One region of the Herbiconiux dendrobii genome, then DNA from elsewhere that is predicted to be linked to it. Evidence: predicted binding sites of a transcription regulator. Region 1 holds the regulator's gene; the other holds the start of a gene.

What was found. The regulator LexA, encoded in region 1, represses DNA repair genes until DNA is damaged. The targets are predictions, from matches to a motif close to TCGAACANNTGTTCGA.
Region 2: ACN4JJ_RS06820 (alpha-ketoglutarate-dependent dioxygenase AlkB) is a predicted target of LexA. The motif match lies at 2,767-2,782, and genes of this name have one in related genera.

The regions. Positions count from the first base shown of each region.
Region 1 is NZ_JBLZQV010000003.1:15,469-25,237, forward strand. Features, by position in the region: gene ACN4JJ_RS09010 (TrmH family RNA methyltransferase) at 1-430, opposite strand, end outside; gene rplT (50S ribosomal protein L20) at 496-882, opposite strand; gene rpmI (50S ribosomal protein L35) at 925-1,119, opposite strand; gene infC (translation initiation factor IF-3) at 1,184-1,795, opposite strand; gene ACN4JJ_RS09030 (DUF1844 domain-containing protein) at 2,077-2,439, shown strand; gene ACN4JJ_RS09035 (SseB family protein) at 2,461-3,270, opposite strand; gene priA (bifunctional 1-(5-phosphoribosyl)-5-((5-phosphoribosylamino)methylideneamino)imidazole-4-carboxamide isomerase/phosphoribosylanthranilate isomerase PriA) at 3,263-4,009, opposite strand; gene hisH (imidazole glycerol phosphate synthase subunit HisH) at 4,190-4,840, opposite strand; gene hisB (imidazoleglycerol-phosphate dehydratase HisB) at 4,837-5,442, opposite strand; gene ACN4JJ_RS09055 (histidinol-phosphate transaminase) at 5,507-6,592, opposite strand; gene ACN4JJ_RS09060 (LysM peptidoglycan-binding domain-containing protein) at 6,709-7,113, opposite strand; gene lexA (transcriptional repressor LexA) at 7,361-8,059, shown strand; gene hflX (GTPase HflX) at 8,060-9,652, opposite strand; gene ACN4JJ_RS09075 (class I SAM-dependent methyltransferase) at 9,693-9,769, shown strand, end outside.
Region 2 is NZ_JBLZQV010000002.1:403,180-412,948, reverse strand. Features, by position in the region: gene ACN4JJ_RS06835 (ferrochelatase) at 1-321, shown strand, start outside; gene hemC (hydroxymethylbilane synthase) at 342-1,277, shown strand; gene ACN4JJ_RS06825 (uroporphyrinogen-III synthase) at 1,274-2,086, shown strand; gene ACN4JJ_RS06820 (alpha-ketoglutarate-dependent dioxygenase AlkB) at 2,115-2,747, opposite strand; gene hemB (porphobilinogen synthase) at 2,864-3,862, shown strand; gene hemL (glutamate-1-semialdehyde 2,1-aminomutase) at 3,874-5,280, shown strand; gene ACN4JJ_RS06805 (hypothetical protein) at 5,354-5,728, shown strand; gene ACN4JJ_RS06800 (MDR family oxidoreductase) at 5,778-6,773, opposite strand; gene ACN4JJ_RS06795 (ABC transporter permease) at 6,858-7,661, opposite strand; gene ACN4JJ_RS06790 (ABC transporter ATP-binding protein) at 7,658-8,560, opposite strand; gene ACN4JJ_RS06785 (LssY C-terminal domain-containing protein) at 8,694-9,769, shown strand, end outside.

The sequences.
Region 1 (9,769 bases):
TGACCGCATCCGCCCCCGCCGCATCCGCTGCCCGGATGATGGTGCCGGCGTTGCCCGGATCGCGCACCTCTTCGAGCACGGCGATCAGGCGCGGCGCGGCGGCAAAGATGTCTTTCACCGCCGTGGGGAACTGGCGGCAGACCGCCACGAAGCCTTGCGGGGTGACCGTGTCGGCCATCGTGTCGAGCACCTGCTCGGTGACGAACTCGACCTCGAGGTCGGCCGCCTCGGCCCGCTCGGCGATGTCGGAGTACCGCTCGAGGGCCGTCGGGGTGGCGAAGAGGTCGACCACGAGCTCGGGGCGGAAGGTCAGGGCTTCGGTGACGGCCTGCGGCCCTTCCAAGAGAAAGAGCCCGGTCTCGGACCGGGCTCCTTTCTTGGCGAGTTTGGCCACGGCCCGGACGCGAGGTGATCGCGGATTGTCCAGCATGTGGCCCACTCTATCTATTCGATTGTCGCTGGCGATTATGGCCGGCGGTTGTCGCTGCCTGCTGCTTACGCGGCGGTCTTCGGCGCCGAGGTGTCGGCGGGAAGGGCGGCCTTGGCGCTCGCGACGATGGCCGCGAAGGTGGCGGGCTCGTTCACGGCCAGCTCGGCCAGGATGCGGCGGTCGACCTGGATGCCGGCCAGCGCGAGGCCCTGGATGAAGCGGTTGTAGGTGAGACCGTTGGCACGCGAGGCGGCGTTGATGCGCTGGATCCACAGACGGCGGAAGTCGCCCTTGCGCGCACGGCGGTCACGGTAGGAGTAGACGAGGGAGTGAGTGACCTGCTCCTTGGCCTTGCGGTAGAGGCGCGACCGCTGACCGCGGTAGCCCTCGGCGCGTTCGAGGATGACGCGACGCTTCTTGTGAGCGTTGACCGCCCTTTTGACTCTTGCCATTGTTCTGTTCCTTCTGGTGTCGGTCGGCTGCTGTAGTGGTGACTACAGGCCGAGAAGCTTCTTGGCGACCTTGGTGTCTGCCTTGGACAGCACCTGGTCCTTGTTCAGGCGAGCCTTGCGCCCCGGGGCCTTGACCTCCAGGTTGTGGCGCATACCGGCCTGCTGCTTCACGAGCTTGCCGGTTCCGGTGACCTTGAAACGCTTCTTGGCACCGGAGTGCGTCTTCATCTTGGGCATGGGGTTCTCCTATGTCTTGTTCGGGTGGATGACCCGGCCGACGAGGGCCGGGTGGCTGGTGGGGCTACGAGGCCGAAGGGGCTTCGGTAGCGGATGCGGGCGCGGCGGCCGCAGCGGGTGCGGCAGCCTCCGCCGCCTCGTCGCCGGCCGGGGCCGACTCGTGGTTGCGGGCCTTGGAGGCGTCGCGCTTGGCGTTCTGCTCGGCCTTGGCCTCGGACTTGTTCTTCAGCGGGCCGATGACCATGACCATGTTGCGGCCGTCGATCGTGGGGGTGGACTCCACGGTGCCGAACTCGGACACGTCTTCGGCGAAGCGCTGAAGGAGGCGGACACCCTGGTCGGGACGCGACTGCTCGCGGCCACGGAAGAGGATCATCGCCTTCACCTTGTCGCCGGCCTTCAGGAAGCCTTCGGCGCGCTTGCGCTTGGTCTCGTAGTCGTGCACGTCGATCTTCAGACGGAAACGCACCTCTTTGAGGATGGTGTTCGCCTGGTTGCGGCGGGCCTCCTTGGCCTTCTGCGCGGCTTCGTACTTGAACTTTCCGTAGTCCATGATCTTCGCGACCGGGGGCTTGGAGTTGGGTGCGACCTCGACGAGGTCGAGGTCTGCCTCCTGGGCAAGCCGAAGGGCGACGTCGATGCTGACGACGCCTACCTGCTCGCCGCCCGGACCCACGAGGCGGACCTCGGGGACTCGAATACGGTCGTTGGTACGGGGATCGCTGATGCGTTACTCCTTAGTTTCGTTCGTTGTCACGAACGCAGAGGAATCCCGACACATACGACCTACTGCTTGGCCCGAAGGGCCAGCCATAAATACTGCAGTGCAATGACCCGGTAACCTTGTGAAGCGGTATGCGCGGGTGGGAGTTTCTCCACTTTCGTGCTGAGACCAATGGCCTCAGAGCCGCACAGAGTCTATCAGAGACTTTGCCGAAACAGTAAGGATCTGTCGCGATGAGCGAATTCAGTGGGCCCGTCGACCGTGACGAGTACGAAGCCGGCGTCATCCGGGACATCGCCGAGGTATCGGCGGTCGAGGTGATCACCACCACCGCGGTGCACCTGATGAGCGCCGCGGCGGTGAAGTGCGGGCTGTCGGAGGACCCCGAGAACGAGACCGACCTCGACGAGGCGCGCAAGCTGATCATCGCCCTCGCGGGCCTGGTGACGGCATCCGCCTCGGAGATCGGCGACCAGCACGCCCGGAGCCTGCGCGACGGTCTGCGATCGCTCCAGCTGGCGTTCCGCGAAGCCTCGACCTACCCCGACCCGATCGGGCAGGGCCCGGGCGAGAAGTACACCGGGCCGGTCAGCTGAGGCAGCACCGACCCGGGTCGATCAGGCGATCGCGGTCAACCGCACGCTGAGCGAGTCGACGCGGTCGGCGATCACCGGATGCTCCGCCCAGCGACTCTGCAGGCGGCCCAACAGCGCCTGCAGGGCGGCCTGGTCCAGGCCTGGTGTCAGCGCGAGCACGACGACGAGTTCGGGAGCGTGCAGGCGGGCATCCGGATCGCCCTCCACCAGACGCAGGCCGCCGATGACCGTCTCGGTCGCGATCGAGAGCTCGAAGGCGTCCGTGACCTCCGGGTCGTGAACCGGAGGGTTCCACGGGAGGTCTTGCGCCACCGCCCACACCGCGGGGCGGCGCAGGGCGAACTCCGTGGGGGACCCCGGGTCGAGCACGATCAGCTCGGTGCCCTCGGAGGCCGCCGCCAAGGCGGCGCGACGGGAGGCCACCGGGATGGGGCGCGCCTTCGGGTTCCAGGCGGTGAGCGCATCCACCGAGGTGAACGCGGGCAGTACCGTGCGGCCGTCCGGGCCGGCGACGGTGACGAGGGAGAGTTCCTGCGTCTTGTCGACGCGGAGCCCCGCATCCGTCAGCCCCTCGTCGCCGGCGTGCGCGACCAGCGGCACCAGGAGGCGCACCGTGCGCAGCGCGTCGACGACTTCGGATGCGGCCGCCTCGCCCGCCCGGAACCGGCCGATCGCGTCGATCAGCTCGGGTGGGGCGGTTCCGTCGTCGGTCTCGCTGCCGTGCGACTCGAAGTGACGGCCCTTCCAGGGCTGGCCGGCCGAGTCGGCGAGCGAGGGATCGTGGGGAGCGCCTCCGTGCTCGTGGCCGTGGCCGTGGCCGTGATCAGTCAGAAGCCACGTCCAGCGCTTCGGCGAGCGTGAACGCGCCCGAGTAGAGGGCGCGGCCGACGATGGCGCCTTCCAGCCCCAGCGGCACGAGGGCGCGCAGCTCGGCGAGGTCGTCGAGGCTCGAGATGCCGCCGGAGGCGATCACGGGGCGGGAGGTGCGCTCCATCACCTGACGCAGCAGCTCGACGTTCGGGCCCTTGAGGGTGCCGTCCTTCGTGACGTCGGTGACCACGTAGCGCGCGCAGCCGGCCGCTTCGAGGCGCTCCATCACGTTCCAGATGTCCCCGCCGTCCTGCGTCCAGCCGCGGGCCGCCAGCGTCGTGCCGCGCACGTCGAGGCCGACGGCGATCGCCTCGCCGTACTGGGCGATGACGTGGGCGGCCCACTCGGGGTTCTCCAGGGCCGCGGTGCCGAGGTTGATGCGCTTGGCGCCGGATTCCAGCGCGGTCTCCAGGCTCGCATCGTCGCGGATGCCGCCCGATACCTCTACGTTCACGCCCTTGGCCTGACGGATGACCTTCTTGATCACGCTCAGATTGCTGCCCCGGCCGAAGGCGGCGTCGAGGTCGACGAGGTGGATCCACTCGGCGCCCTGCGAGATCCAATCCAGCGCCGCATCCACCGGGTCGCCGTGGAAGGTCTCGGTGCCGGCCTGACCCTGGGTCAGACGGACGGCCTTGCCGCCGGCCACGTCGACGGCGGGCAGCAGCACGAGGGCCGGTGCCTTGTTGAACTCACTCATTGCCTGTCCTTGCTGTGCGTGCTGCGGCGCGCGCCGCCATGGGCGCTTCGCGATCGTGGGGCCCGGGTGCCGGATGGCGAAGACCCTCCGCGATCGTAGCGACTCGCGCGGCCCACGTCGAAACGACCGGGCGTCCGCTCCGCAGCGGCCGATCAGCAGCACGCACGTGGCGGCATCCGATCAGCGCAGGGTGCCGATCCAGTTCTCGAGCAGACGGATGCCGGCCTCCCCCGACTTCTCGGGGTGGAACTGCGTCGCCGAGAGCGGGCCGTTCTCGACCGCGGCGACGAAGCGGGAGCCGTGCTCGGCCCAGGTCACCTTCGGCGGGCGGTGCGTGACCTCTTCGGTGAGCTCCCAGTTCTGTGCCGCGTAGGAGTGCACGAAGTAGAAGCGCTCGTCTTGGATGCCGTCGAACAGCACCGTGCCGGCGGGAGCCTCGACGGTGTTCCAGCCCATGTGCGGCACCACCTCCGCCTTCAGCAGCTCGACCGTGCCGGGCCATTCGCCGAGGCCCTCGGTGTCGACTCCGCGCTCGATGCCCTCGTCGAAGAGCACCTGCATGCCCACGCAGACGCCCAGCACGGGTCGGCCGCCGGCCAGGCGCCGGCCGATGAGCTCACCGCCGCGCACCGCGTTCAACTGGTTCATGACGGCGTCGAAGGCACCCACGCCGGGAACGAAGAGGCCATCCGCGTCGAGCACGGCCTGGCGCTTCGCGGTGATCTCGACGTCGGCGCCGGCACGCTCCAGGGCCTTCGCGGCCGAGTGGATGTTGCCGCTGCCGTAGTCGAGGACGACGACGCGAGGGCGGTCGGAGGCGCCGGTGCTCACAGCGCGCCCTTGGTGGAGGGGACGCCGCTCACCAGCGGGTCGAGCGCCTTGGCCTGGCGGAACGCACGGGCGAAGGCCTTGAACTCGGCCTCGGCGATGTGGTGCGGATCGCGGCCGCCGAGCACCGTGACGTGCACCGTGAGGCCGGCGTTGAAGGTGATGGCTTCGAAGACGTGACGCACCATCGAGCCGGTGAAGTGCCCGCCGATGAGGTGGAACTCGTAGCCCGCGGGCTCACCGGAGTGCACCAGGTAAGGGCGGCCGGAGATGTCGACCACGGCCTGCACCAGCGCCTCGTCGAGCGGCACGAGGGCGTCGCCGAAGCGCGAGATGCCCGACTTGTCGCCGAGCGCCTGCTTGATGGCCTGGCCGAGCACGATCCCGATGTCTTCGACCGTGTGGTGCACGTCGATCTCGATGTCGCCCTTGGCGCGCACCGTGAGGTCGGTCAGCGAGTGCTTCGCGAAGGCGGTGAGCAGGTGGTCGTAGAACGGCACGCTCGTCTGGATGTCGGAGACGCCGGTGCCGTCGAGGTCGAGGCTCAGCTCAATGGTCGACTCGCTGGTCGAGCGCTCGAGGCGAGCGGTGCGGGGTGCGGTCATGAGGGCAATCCTATCGAGCGGGGGTGAGACGCGGCCGGCGCCCGGGAGCACCGACGGGCGTCTCTCAGGAGCGGACGGGCGTGAGTTCGCGCATCGCGTCGAGGAACGCGGTGGTCTCGGCGCGGGTGCCGGCGCTCACCCGGAGGTGGTTCGGGATGCTGAGGTTGCGGATGATGATGCCGCGATCGATCAGCTGCTGCCACAGCTGCTCGGGGTTCTCGACCCCGCCGAAGAGCACGAAGTTCGCGGCGCTCGGCCACGGCGTGTAGCCGAGCTCGGTGAGACCGGAGACGATGCGGTCGCGCTGCTCCTTGATGTCGTCGACCATGGCCAGCATCTCGGGCGCGTGGGCCAGCGCGGCGACCGCCGCGGCCTGGGTGAGCGCGGAGAGGTGGTACGGAAGACGCACGAGTCGCAGCGCATCCGTGACCGCCGGATCGGCAGCGAGGTAGCCCAGTCGCGCCCCGGCGAAGGCGAAGGCCTTGCTCATCGTGCGCGAGACGATCAGACGCGGCCGGCCCTCGAGCAGGGTGAGCGCGCTGGGCTCGCCGCCGGGCATGAACTCGGCGTAGGCCTCGTCGACCAACACGATCCCGTCGAAGGCGTCGTAGGCCGCACGGACCGTGTCGAGGCCAAGCGCCGTTCCGGTGGGGTTGTTCGGGGCGCAGAAGAACACGATGTCGGGATCGGTGCGCTCGATCCAGGCGACGGCCGTCTCGGGCGAGATGAGGTAATCGGCGTCACGCTCCCCCGCGATCCACTCGGTTCCGGTGGAGGCCGCGATGATGGAGTGCATCGAGTAGGTGGGAGGGAAACCGAGCACCGAACGCCCCGGACCGCCGAAGGCCTGCAGGATGTGCTGCAGCACCTCGTTGGACCCGTTCGCCGCCCAGATGTTGTCGCGGGTGAACCCTTCGCCGAGGTAGGCGGCCAGGGAATCGCGCAGGGCCGTGAACTCGCGGTCGGGGTAGCGGTTGATCGAGAGCAGCTCGCGGGCGACCGACTCGATGATGTCGCGCGCCACGTCTTCGGGAATCGGATGCGTGTTCTCGTTGACGTTCAGTTCCACCGGCAGGTGCAGGTGCGGCGCGCCGTAGGGCTCGAGACCGCGGAGGTCGTCCCGGATGGGCAGATCGTCGAGAGAAGTCACCGCAGAATTCTACCGGGCCGCGTGAGGGCACCGGCCCGGCGCAGACGAAAGCGCCGCCCACCCCGCAGGGTGGACGGCGCTAACGATGGATGCCCGAGCAACGGAGGCGAGGTGCCCTACTCCGCGATGTCGGCCGGGATCGCGATGCGCTGGCCCGGCTGCACCGAGGAGGTGCTGAGCTGGTTGAGGCTGCGGATCTCGGCGATCACATCGCGCGGGTCGGCCTGCGGAGCGAGCGACTCGGCGATGCTCCACAGGCTCTGGCCGGCCTGCACCGTCAGGTAATCGAAATCGGCGGAGCCGGTGGCGCCCGTGGCCACGGCCGAGCCACCCCCGAACAGCGCGATCGACGCGAGCACGGCGACCACCGGCAGCGCCACGACCCCCGCGAGCACCTTGCGACCGCGCGCCGTGATACGAAGGCGGGTCGAGGCCACCGGAGCAGCGAGGCGCTCTGCGGGGGCGGTGCGGGCACGGACGGTGTAGCCGGGGGCGGTGAGGTGCTGTGCTGCGATGCTCATGATTCCTCCTGAGGTATTCGCACCGACGGTCGGCCGGGACCGCCGGTGCGAAGCTATGTTCCGAAGATATATTCGAATTAAAGGTTCGTCAAGTCGAAATCGAACGGGAAATGCGCGACACACTCGAAGACATGTGCGTATTCGAGCAGTTCTCGGATACAGTTTCGATCAACAGGTGAACTCAATCACCAACCACCGACATCGGGTCCCGAGCGGCATCCGGCCGCAGTAATCCGGGGCTCCGGATGTGAGCAGAAAGCAGGTCTCCGTGGCGAACGACTCCGGCCGCACCAGGCGCCGCAAGAGCCTGAGCGACAAGCAGCTCGCGATCCTCGACGTGATCCAGCGCTCGGTCACCTCCCGCGGCTACCCGCCGAGCATGCGCGAGATCGGCGACGCCGTCGGCCTCGCCTCGCTCTCCAGCGTGACCCACCAGCTCAACCAGCTCGAGCTGAGCGGCTACCTGCGCCGCGACCCCAACCGCCCCCGGGCGATGGAAGTGCTGATCGACATCCCGAGCATCGAGGAGGGGGCGGCCTCACCCGACGCCGATTCCGCACCCCCCGTGGGAGACGCCACCCTGGTGCCGCTGGTGGGCCGCATCGCCGCGGGCATCCCGATCACCGCCGAGCAGCAGGTCGACGAGGTGTTCCCACTCCCCCGTCAGCTGGTGGGCAACGGAGACCTCTTCATGCTGAAGGTGGTGGGCGAGTCGATGATCGACGCCGCCATCTGCGACGGCGACTGGGTGGTCATCCGGCAGCAGAACACGGCCGAGAACGGCGACATCGTGGCCGCCATGCTCGACGAGGAGGCCACCGTGAAGGTGTTCCGCCAGCGAGACGGCCACACCTGGCTGCTCCCCCGCAACAGCAACTTCGAGCCCATCCTCGGCGACTACGCCACCGTGCTCGGCAAGGTGGTCGCAGTCCTCCGAGCGGTGTGATCAGCTGCGGACGACGGCGAACGGACTCAGCCGCTCCTCGAACTCCGGGTTGATCAGGGCACGCACCCAGGTGCCGCCCTCCTCGTACTCGGTGGTGAGCACCGTGTTCTTCTCGTGCAGCAGGGTCACCAGGTCGCCGCGGTCGTAGGGCAGCAGCACCTCCACCTCCACGCTCGGCGTGGGGAGGATGGCGTCGATCGCCGCGAGCAGCTCGGGAATTCCCTCGCCCGACCGTGCCGAGACGAAGATCGCCGTCGGCTCGAGTCCGCGCAGCACCAGCCGGTCGTCGTCCGACACCAGGTCGCTCTTGTTGAAGACCACGATCTCGGGGATGCCCCGCGCGCCGGCCTCGCCCATCACGTCGCGCACCGTGGTGATCTGTCCGGCGGGATCCGGATGCGAGGCGTCGACGACGTGCACCACGACATCCGAGTCGGCCACCTCTTCGAGGGTCGAGCGGAAGGCCTCCACCAGCTGGTGCGGCAGGGCCCGCACGAAACCGACGGTGTCGGCGATCGTGTAGGGACGGCCGTCGGCCGTCACGTTCTTGCGCACCGTGGCGTCGAGGGTGGCGAACAGCGAGTTCTCCACCAGCACACCCGCGCTCGTGATGCGGTTCAGCAGCGACGACTTGCCCGCGTTGGTGTACCCGGCGATGGCGACGCTCGGCACGGCGTTGCGCTTGCGGTTGGCCCGCTTCGCATCCCGCGCCGGCTTCATCTCCTTGATCTGCTTGCGCAGCTTCGCCATCCGGGTGTGGATGCGGCGGCGGTCGAGCTCGATCTTCGTCTCACCCGGACCGCGCGACCCCATACCGGCACCCGCGCCACCCACCTGGCCACCGGCCTGGCGGGACATCGAGTCACCCCAGCCGCGGAGCCTCGGCAGCAGGTACTCGAGCTGAGCGAGCTCGACCTGCGCCTTGCCCTCGCGGCTCTTGGCGTGCTGGCTGAAGATGTCGAGGATGACGGCCGTGCGGTCGATCACCTTGACCTTCACCACGTCTTCGAGTGCACGCCGCTGGCTCGGGGCCAGCTCGGTGTCGGCGATCACGGTGTCGGCGCCGAGGCTCTGCACGATCGCGCGCAGCTCCTCCGCCTTGCCCTTGCCGAAGTAGGTGCTGGGGTCGGGAGTCGGCCGCCTCTGCAGCAGCCCGTCGAGCACCACGGCACCGGCCGTCTCGGCGAGGGCCGCGAGCTCCCGCAGGGAGTTCTCGGCGTCGGACAACGAGCCCTGCGAGTAGACGCCGATGATGACGACGTTCTCCAGCCGCAGCTGGCGGTATTCCACCTCGGTGACGTCTTCGAGCTCGGTCGAGAGCCCGGCCACCCGCCGGAGCGACTTGCGGTCTTCACGATCGAACTGATCGCCGTCGTAGCCGGATCCGTCGCGCACCTGGCCCGTGGTCTCGGGTCGCTGCAGCGCTTGCGCCGCACCCTGCTCGAAGAGCGAGTAGCCGCTCGAGCGCTTCTCGGCGCTGGCGAGCACCCGGGCGACGACGTCGTCGCTCGTTCCGCCGCTCCCGGCTCGGGCCTCGGTGCCGCTCGTTCTCTCGGTTACGTTCTCGGCCTCAGGGGTCGTGTGGTCTGACATTGCAGTCAAGACTAGCCTCCTTGTTTGCTAGATTCCCTCTATGGATGGCGAGCATTACTTCTCCGCACAGCCGGCCGGAGAGCTCTCGCTCCGCGAGCTGACGGTCACCCTGGCCGG
Region 2 (9,769 bases), on a different contig from region 1:
GCCAAGGGCGTGAAGGCCGTGGTGATCGTGCCGCTCGGGTTCGTGAGCGACCACATGGAGGTCATGTGGGACCTCGACAACGAGGCCCTCGAGTCGTGCGCCGAGCACGATCTGTTCGGCGTTCGCGTGCCGACGCCGGGCGTCGACCCCTCCTACGTGGCGGGGCTGGTCGACCTGGTGCTGGAACGCGTGAACGGCACGCCCGTGGCCGAGCGCCCCGCCGTGACCGATCTCGGTCCGTGGTACGACGTGTGCCGCCCCGGGTGCTGTGAAAACGTGCGACTGGGCTTCAAGCCCGCGCTCTCCGGGATCGCGCCGTAGGCTGGCAGGAGGGCGGGAGCATGAGCGGAGCACTGCGCGTGGCGACACGGGGCAGCGCTCTGGCGCGCGCCCAGACCGGCCACGTCGTCGCTGCGCTGACGGAGGCGACCGGGATCGAGATCGAGACGATCATAATCACCTCCGAGGGCGACCGCTCCAAGGAGTCGCTGGCCAGCCTCGGCGGCACCGGTGTCTTCGCCAGTGCGCTCCGCGAGGCCCTGCTCGCCGGCGAGTGCGACTTGATCGTGCACTCGCTCAAAGACCTGCCCACCGCGCCGTACGACGGTCTCGTGCTCGGCGCCGTCCCCGAGCGCGAAGACCCGCGCGACGCCCTCTGCACCCGCGACGGACTCACCCTCGACGAGCTGCCCGAAGGCGCCTCGGTGGGCACCGGCTCGCCGCGCCGGGTGGCTCAACTGCTCTCGCTCCGGCCCGATCTGCGGATCGTCGACATCCGCGGCAACGTCGACACCCGTCTCGGTCGCGTGCGGGACGGCGACCTGGACGCCGTGGTGCTCGCGGCAGCCGGGCTCGGTAGGCTGGGTAGGCTGGACGCAGCATCCGAACTCTTCGCACTCGATCTCTGGCCCACTGCGCCGGGCCAGGGTGCGCTCGCGATCGAGACCCGAGAGGGAGACAGCATCCCCGAACTGCTGAGCATCGAACACCCGCCCACACGCACGGCGATCCTCGCCGAGCGTGCGGTGCTCGCTGCCCTCGAGGCGGGATGCGCGGCTCCGATCGGGGCTGCGGCCACCGTCGCCGACGACGAACTCCACCTCTCGGCCACCGTCTACCAGGCCGACGGCGCCGCCGAGCTGGGCTGCGAGCGATCCGCCAGCCTCCTGGGCGACGATCTGCTCGTGGCCGACCTGCTCGGCCAGGCCGTGGCCGCCCAGCTGATGGAAGACGGGGCTGCCGAGATCGCACCCCTCGGCCCGGGCGGCGCAGAGTGACCGCCTGGTCGCAGCGCCCGCTCGGCGGCTGGCGCATCCTCGTTCCCCGTGGTGGACCGTGGGGCCACGGCGTCGCGGCCGACCTGCGGGCCGTCGGCGCCAAACCGATCGTCGCGCCGATGATCAACTTCGCTCCCACCGAAGACGCCGAGACCCTCGAGCGCGCCCTGCAGGCCCTCGCCGCCGGCTCGTTCGACTGGCTGACCATGACCAGTGCGACGACGGTCGACGTGCTCACCGCCCACCAGGCCGTCGTTCCGCCGGAGACCCACATCGCCGCCGTCGGCGAGACGACCGCCGCCGCCCTCACCGCGGCCGGGTACAAGGTCGACCTCGTGCCGCCGGAGGACAACTCCGCGAAGGGCCTGCTGCGCGAGCTCAAGCGCTTCGAGCAGTTCGGCCCGGAGCTGCGCGTGCTCACGCTCCGCAGCGACATCGCGAAACCGGTGCTCACCGAGGGGCTGATCAAGCGCGGCCACACCGTCGAGTCGGTCGTGGCCTATCGCACCATCGGGGTGGAGGTCGATCCGCAGATCCGCGCCGACGTGGCCGCCGGGGCGATCGACGCGGTCTTCGTGACCTCGGGATCCGTCGCCGAGCAGGTGCAGCTTCAGCTGGGGCCGGTGCCGGAATCGACGCTCGTGGCCGCGATCGGCCCGCGCACGGCCGACGACGCGCGCGCCTACGGCCTTCGGGTGGACGTGATCGCCAAGGGCCGCTCCTCCGAATCGCTGATCAACTCGGTGATCGAGGTGGCCAACGCCCGCCGCGCCGAGGACCGCGACGAGGACGACCGCTCCGACTTCTGAGTGCGGGGCCGGCCGTCTCCACCGGGCCTCACCTGGGCCACACCGGCCGGAACTGCACGCTGATGCGCGGCCCGACCGCCTGCTTGGTCTTCAACACGGCGTGCTCGTGGGTGCGCTGACAGCTGCCGCCCATCACCACCAGATCGCCGTGCCCGACCGGGAAGCGCAGCGTCTCGCCTCCGCCCTTCGGCCGGACGGAGAGGGTTCTGGCCGCCCCCACCGACACGATCGCCACCATCGTGTCGCGATCGATGGTGCGACCGACCCGATCGCCGTGCCAGGCCACGCTGTCGTCGCCGGTGCGGTAGAAGCACAGCCCGGCCGTCTGGAACACCTGACCGGGCGGGCGCCCGTAGTGCTCGTTCAGAGCATCCTGAGCCCGGGTGAGCACGAGATCGGGGTAGACCGACCCGGCGCCGAAGCGGGAGACGAGCCGGGGCACCTCCACCACGCGGTCGTACATCTCCCGCCGGTCGGCCTGCCAGGGCACGTCGACCGCGAGGCGCTCGAACAGCGCGTCGGAGTTGGAGACCCACCCCGGCCGCAGGTCGATCCAGGCCCCGTCGCCGAGCACGGTGCGCTGCACGGTGCCCCCGAGACCCTCCAGGCCGGGGTCGGCGTCGAGGTCGTCGAAGAGCGAGGTCTGGAAGTCGATGTTCATGTCGCCATCGTACGCACATTCGAACATGTGTTCGACTTAATTGTCGCGCCCTGTGGAGAACGGGCCGGCTCTGCACAGGCGGCCGACGTCCAGCACGGTCGGCATAGGCTGGAGACATGAGTTCAGGATCGTTCCCCGATGTCCGGCCGCGCCGGCTCCGCTCCACCCCGGCGATGCGCCGGCTGGTCGCCGAGACGCGGATCGATCCGGCGCAACTCGTGCTGCCGCTGTTCGTGCGCGACGACGTGGTGGAGCCCGTTGCGCTCACCTCCATGCCCGGCGTGCTGCAGCACAGCTTCGACAGCCTGAAGGCCGCTGTCACCGAGGCGGCGGAGGCCGGCCTCGGCGGGGTGATGCTGTTCGGCGTGCCGGCCGACCAGGCCAAAGACGCTCAGGGCACCGCGGCCACCGACCCCGACGGCGTGCTCAACGCCGCCACCCGCGTCGTGGCGGCCGAGGTGGGAGACGCCCTCGTGGTGCAGACCGATCTCTGTCTCGACGAGTTCACCGACCACGGCCACTGCGGCGTGCTCGACGCCCGCGGCGCGGTCGACAACGACGCCACGCTGCTGCGCTATCGCGACATGGCGCTCGAGCAGGCGCGCGCGGGCTCTCAGCTGCTCGGCCTCTCCGGCATGATGGACGGCCAGGTGGCGGCGGTGCGCACCGCGCTCGACGCCGAGGGCTTCGAGGAGGTCGCCCTGCTCGCCTATGCCGCCAAGTACGCCTCCGCCTTCTACGGCCCGTTCCGGGAGGCCGTCGGATCGACGCTGCGCGGCGACCGCAAGACCTACCAGCTCGACCCCGCGAACCGCCGCGAAGGCCTGCGCGAAGCCGTGCTCGACGTGGAGGAGGGCGCCGACATCGTGATGGTGAAGCCCGCGCTCAGCTACCTGGATCTGGTCGCCGACGTGTCAGCGGCCGTTCCCGTGCCGGTCTGGGCGTATCAGGTGTCGGGCGAGTACGCGATGATCGAGGCCGCCGCGGCCAACGGTTGGATCGATCGGGAGCGCGCCATCCTCGAATCGCTCGTGAGCATCCGCCGCGCCGGCGCCGACGCGGTGCTCACCTACTGGGCGGTCGAGGTCGCCCGTGCTCTGAAGGGATCAGCATGACAGGGATCCGCATGACCGCGGTCACAGACACCACCACCGCCGCGTCGCTCGGCGTGAGCAACGCCGAGCAGTTCGAGCGGGCCCAGCGCTCCATCCCGGGCGGCGTCAACTCGCCCGTGCGCGCCTTCCGCTCGGTGGGCGGCACCCCCCGCTTCCTGGTCTCCGCGCGCGGGCCGTATGTCACCGACTCGGAGGGCGTCGAGTACGTCGACCTGGTGAGCTCGTGGGGCCCCGCCATCCTCGGCCACGCGCACCCCGAGGTGGTGTCCGCCGTGCAGGAGGCCGCCGCGCGCGGGCTCTCGTTCGGCGCCACGACGCCGGCCGAGACCGATCTGGCCGAGCTCGTGCGCGGGCGCGTGGAGGCCGGCGGTGTGCACCCGGTCGAGAAACTCCGCCTCGTCTCCACCGGCACCGAGGCCACGATGACCGCCATCCGGCTGGCCCGCGGGTTCACCGGCCGCGACGTGCTGATCAAGTTCGCCGGCCACTACCACGGGCACTCCGACTCGCTGCTGGCGGAGGCCGGATCGGGGCTCGCCACGCTCGCCCTCCCCGCCTCGGCGGGCGTCCCCGCCGCCACGGCCGCCCTCACGATCGTGCTGCCCTACAACGACCTCGGGGCCGTGCGCGAGGTGTTCTCGGCGCGCGGCGACGAGATCGCCGCCATCATCGTCGAGGCGGCGCCGGCCAACATGGGCGTGGTGCCGCCGGCGGCCGGCTTCAACGCGGCTCTCGCCGACATCGCGCACGCCCACGGCTCGCTGCTGATCGTCGACGAGGTGCTCACCGGGTTCCGGGTGGGCCCCGCGGGCTGGTGGGGCCTGGAGAATCCGGGTCACCCGGTGGCCGAACCGCATCAGGATGCTCCGGACGAGCTTCCCGTGCCGGCGTACGTGCCCGACCTCGTGACCTTCGGCAAGGTGGTGGGCGGCGGGATGCCGCTGGCCGCGCTGGGCGGGCGGGCCGACGTGATGGACCACCTCGCGCCGCTCGGCCCGGTGTACCAGGCCGGCACACTCTCGGGCAATCCGGTGGCGGTGGCCGCAGGGCTCGCCACCCTCCGCCTGGCCGACGCCTCGGTCTACGCCGCGCTGGACGCCACGGCCGGCACCGTCTCCTCGGCGGTGTCGGAGGCGCTCACGGCGGCCGGGGTCGCGCACAGCGTGCAGCGGGCCGGAAACCTGTTCAGCTTCACCTTCGGTTCCGACGTGGCACCGCGGAACTACGCGCAGGTGCAGCAGCAGGAGGCGTTCCGCTACGCTCCGTTCTTCCACTCGATGCTCGACGCCGGGGTCTCGCTCCCGCCCTCGGTCTACGAGGCGTGGTTCGTCACCGCCGCGCACGACGAGGCCGCGATCGGGCGGATCCTCGACGCCCTGCCGGCCGCGGCGGCGGCCGCCGCGGCAGCCCGCCGATAGATTCCCGAATCGTTATATCGCCCGCCGATGCAAACCCTGCCCTTCTTCAGCCAAGCCACGGCAGACTAGGACCATGGCCGTTCTCTTCGTCCACACCGATCGCCTCGAGATCCGTCTCACCCGCGCCGAGAAGGTGCTGTCGCTGCGCCGCACCGACCTCGTGGTGCCGCTGGAGAGCATCCGCTCGGCCGCGCTCACCGACGACCCGTGGGTGTGGGTGCGCGGCATCCGGGCGCCGGGAGCGGCGATCCCGCTCACCCTGGCGGTGGGCACGTGGAAGTTCCACGACGGCAAAGACTTCCTGCTCGTCAAGGGCACCCGCACCTCGGTGGTGATCGACCTCGAGGGTCAGGAGTTCTCGCGGCTGATCATCACCACCTCGCACTCGATCGAGCTGCTGCGCGCCCTGCGGCTGCCGCCGCTGGAGGGCACCGAGATCATCGACTGACCCCGGCGGCACCCGCCTCGCGGCACCGACCAGCTTCGCACCGAACAGCTCAGAGCGCCGGATCGACCACCGTGCGCCCGCGCACCTGACCGTCGAGGATCCGTTCGGCCACCTCGAGCGCGCCGCTCAGCGGCACGGTCTCGGTCATCGAGTCGAGCGCCGCGAGGTCGAGCTCCGACGCCAGCGCGGCCCACGCCCGCTCCCGCAGCGCGAGCGGCGCCTCCACCGAGTTGGCCCCGGTGAGGGTGACCGAGCGCAGGATGAACGGCATCACGCTGGCCGGCAGGTCGCCACCCTGGGCGAGACCGCAGGCCACGACCGTGCCGCCGTAGTTCGTCTGCGCCAGGATGTTCGCGAGGGTGTGGCTGCCCACGCTGTCGACGGCGCCCGCCCAGCGCTGGCGTTGCAGCGGCTTGCCGGCCTCGCCCAGCGGCGCGCGGTCGATCACCTCCGAGGCCCCCAGCCCGGTGAGATACCCGCCCTGCTCCTGCACCCGGCCCGTGGATGCCACGACCGTGTAGCCGCGCGACGCGAGGAGGGACACCGCGATCGAGCCGACCCCGCCCGCGGCGCCGGTGACCAGCACCTCGCCGGCATCCGGAGTCACGCCCGCGTCGTCGAGCGCCAGCACGGCGAGCATGGCGGTGAAGCCCGCCGTTCCGATCGCCGCCGCCCGCTGCGCAGAGATGCTGTCGGGAAGCGCGATCAGCGCATCCGGTCGCACCCGCGCCCGCGTCGCGAGGCCACCGTGCCGGGATTCGCCGATGCCGTCACCGGTCAGCACCACGAGGTCGCCCACGGCGAACCGCGGTGAACCGGAGGCCGCGACCCGGCCCACCACGTCGATGCCCGCGACCAACGGCCACTCGCGCACGACGCCCGGGCGGCCGAGCAGTGCCAGGCCGTCCTTGTAGTTGATGCCGGAGAACAGCACGTCGAGATCGACGGCCTGGTCGCCGCCGGTGCCGTCGAAGAACTCCCGCTCGTCGATCTCGAGCAGCTGCGCCCTCGATCCCTTCTCGGTCACCACGAGTGCGTCGGCCACGGCTTCTCCTTCGTCGGACGTGCTTCCTCGAACAGAGGGCGGATGCGGAACGGATCCGCTCTCCACGCTAGCCCCGCGACCGGCTCACGACACGTCGCGGCGCCAGCTGGTGACGTAGCCGATCACCGTGGCCACCACCGCGATGCCGGCGAGCACGAGCCCGCCCTGCCACCACTCCAGACCGGTGCCCGCGGGCGTGGCGATCAAGAAGATGCTCGACCCCACCAGGGCGTCGCTGGCCGCACCCGGCAGGAACTGGCCCAGCTGCGCCGACCAGTCGGTGATGCTCGAGCCGAACCGCAGCAGCGGCTCGAGGAACTGCGTGAACGCCAGCACGATCACGATCGCGGCGACCTGGCTGGGCACCAGGGTGCCGAGGCCGACGCCGATCACGGCCCAGAGCGCCATCGCCAGCACCGATCGCCCGACGAAGGCCCAGATCTCGGGCTCGCCGAGCAGCGGATCCACGCCGAACCCCGCGAGGACGCCCGCACCGGCACCCATCGAGGCCAGCAGCGCGATCACGCCGAACACGGCACCCACCAGCAGCATCGTGATGAACTTGCCGCTCAGGGCCACCACCCGGCGCGGCTGAGCGAGGAAGGTGGGCGTGAGCGACTGGAAGCGGAACTCGCTGGTGACCGCGAGGGCGCCGAAGAGTACCGGGAAGACGTAGCCCACCGAGGTGGCGAAGCTGTAGATGAGCAGTGGCAGCTGGGCCTCGGGCACGACCGGCCCGCCGGCCCGCGTGCCGACCCCGCTCAGGATGGCCGCGAGGCCGCCGGCGCAGAGCGCCACGTAGCCGACCATGATGATCGCGAGCACCCACCACAGGCGCGTGCTGAGAACTTTCGTGAGTTCCGATCGGATGGCCGCGACGAGCTTCACAGCGCGCCCTCCTCTCCGACCAGGGCGAGGAAGGATTCCTCCAGGCCCGTGCGCTTCTGCGAGAGGGCCGTGAGCGGTATGCCCGCGTCGAAGGCGAGCCGGCCGATCTCGGCGGCCTCGGCGTTCTCCACCAGCACCCCCGAGCGCAGCGACGCGACCGTGTAGCCGGCCGAGCGGACGACCTCGGCCAGCCGGTCGCGGTCGTCGGCGTTCACCTGCACCTGCTTCGAGTCGGAGACGTCGAGGCTGGAGAGCTCGCCGCGGTGCACGAGCGTGCCGTGGGTGATGATGATCACCTCGTCGACGGTCTGCTGCACCTCGCTCAGCAGGTGCGAGCTGATCAGCACCGTGCGGCCCTCGGCGGCCATGCCGCGCAGCAGCAGGCGGATCCACTTGATGCCCTCGGGGTCGAGGCCGTTGATCGGCTCGTCGAGCACGAGCACCGCCGGGTCGCCGAGCAGGGCGAAGGCGAGGCCCAGCCGCTGGCGCATGCCCAGGGAGTAGCCGCCCACCCGGCGATCGGCGTAGCCGGAGAGTCCCACCTTCTCCAGCGCCGCATCCGGAGCGGTCTTGGGCAGGCCCGCGGCCTGCGCGTAGACGGCGAGATGATTGCGGGCGGATCGGCCCGGGTGGAAGCTCGCGGCCTCCAGGGAGGCGCCCACGGTGGCCAGCGGGGAGTCGAGCTCCGCGTAGGGCGTGCCGCCGAAGGTCGCCGTGCCGGAGGTGGGGCGCACGAGGCCGAGCAGCATCCGGAGCGACGTGGTCTTGCCGGCGCCGTTGGGCCCGAGGAACCCGGTGACCTGACCGGGTTCGACCGTGAGGCTGAGGTCGGAGACGGCGTCGACGGAGCCGAACGTCTTCGTCAGGTGAGCGAATTCGATGGGTACGCCGGTGGGCATGGATCGTGTCCTGTCGGTGTCCGGAGGGGGGTACGGCGGTGGTGGCCGTCTTTCCAGCCTAGGGTGGCGGTCGCGACTTGTCACAGCATTCAGGCGAAGCTGCGAGAATCGCAGGGACGAAAGGATGCCTTCGATGGCCGAGAGCGTGGAGCCCTCGCTCGACGATCTCGAGGAGGCCAGCCTCGTCGAGCACATTCGCCGTCGCACCTTCCGGGGCTCGGTCGGACTCGTCGTCGACAGCGCCTTCTTCCTGGTGGGCACACTCTCGGCCGCCTGGCTGGCGTACCTCGTGGTCACGGAGTCGTTCGCGCGCGGCTGGCAGCAGCTCTGGTTCCTGCTCGTGTTCTGGCTCGTGGTGGCCTATCTGCTGCTCCCGCGGGTGCACAGCATCCTGACCCTGTTCTACGTTCCCGACTACTTCATCGGCCGCGCGAAGACCCGAGAGGGTCTGCTCGGCGACCCGGTGAACGTCGCCTTCCGGGGCGAGGAACAGCAGATCCACGCGGCCATGATCCGGGCCGGCTGGCACACCGCCGACGACATGGGCCTGACCTCGGCGCTGCGCACCGTGCGTGGAACGCTGCTGCGGCGCAGCTACCCGGGTGCCCCCGTCTCCCGGCTCTACCTCTTCGGCAACGTGCAGGACTTCACCTATCAGCAGGAGGTGTCGGGCAATCCCTCCAAGCGGCACCACGTGCGCTTCTGGCGCTGCCCCCAGGGCTGGCTGCTGCCCGGCGGGCACACGGCCGACTGGCTGGCGGCCGGCACCTACGACCGCAGCATCGGCATCTCGTTCTTCACCCTGCAGGTGACGCACCGCATCGACAAGGAGACCGACAAGGAGCGCGACCACATCGTCTCGACGCTGATCGAGGCGAACGACCGGGCCTCGGTGGAGCTGATCCGCAACTTCTCAACCGGCTACCACCACGTGAACGGCGGCGGCGACGCCATCACCACCGACGGCGACCTGCCGGTGGTCGACCTGCGCGAGATCGAGGTGGAGACGGATGTCGACGGGGCGGCGACGCCTCTGGAGCCCACGGTGGCGCCCACCCCCTCCGCGGTCTTCTCCGAGACGCCGATCGCCGGGCGCCGCCGCCCGGCCTCGATCTACCTCGGCGTGCTGCTGATGGTGCTGCGCGTGCTGTCGGCGCTCGGCGCCGCCGCGGTGGTGGCCTTCTCGATCGGCGACGGCGAACTCGACCT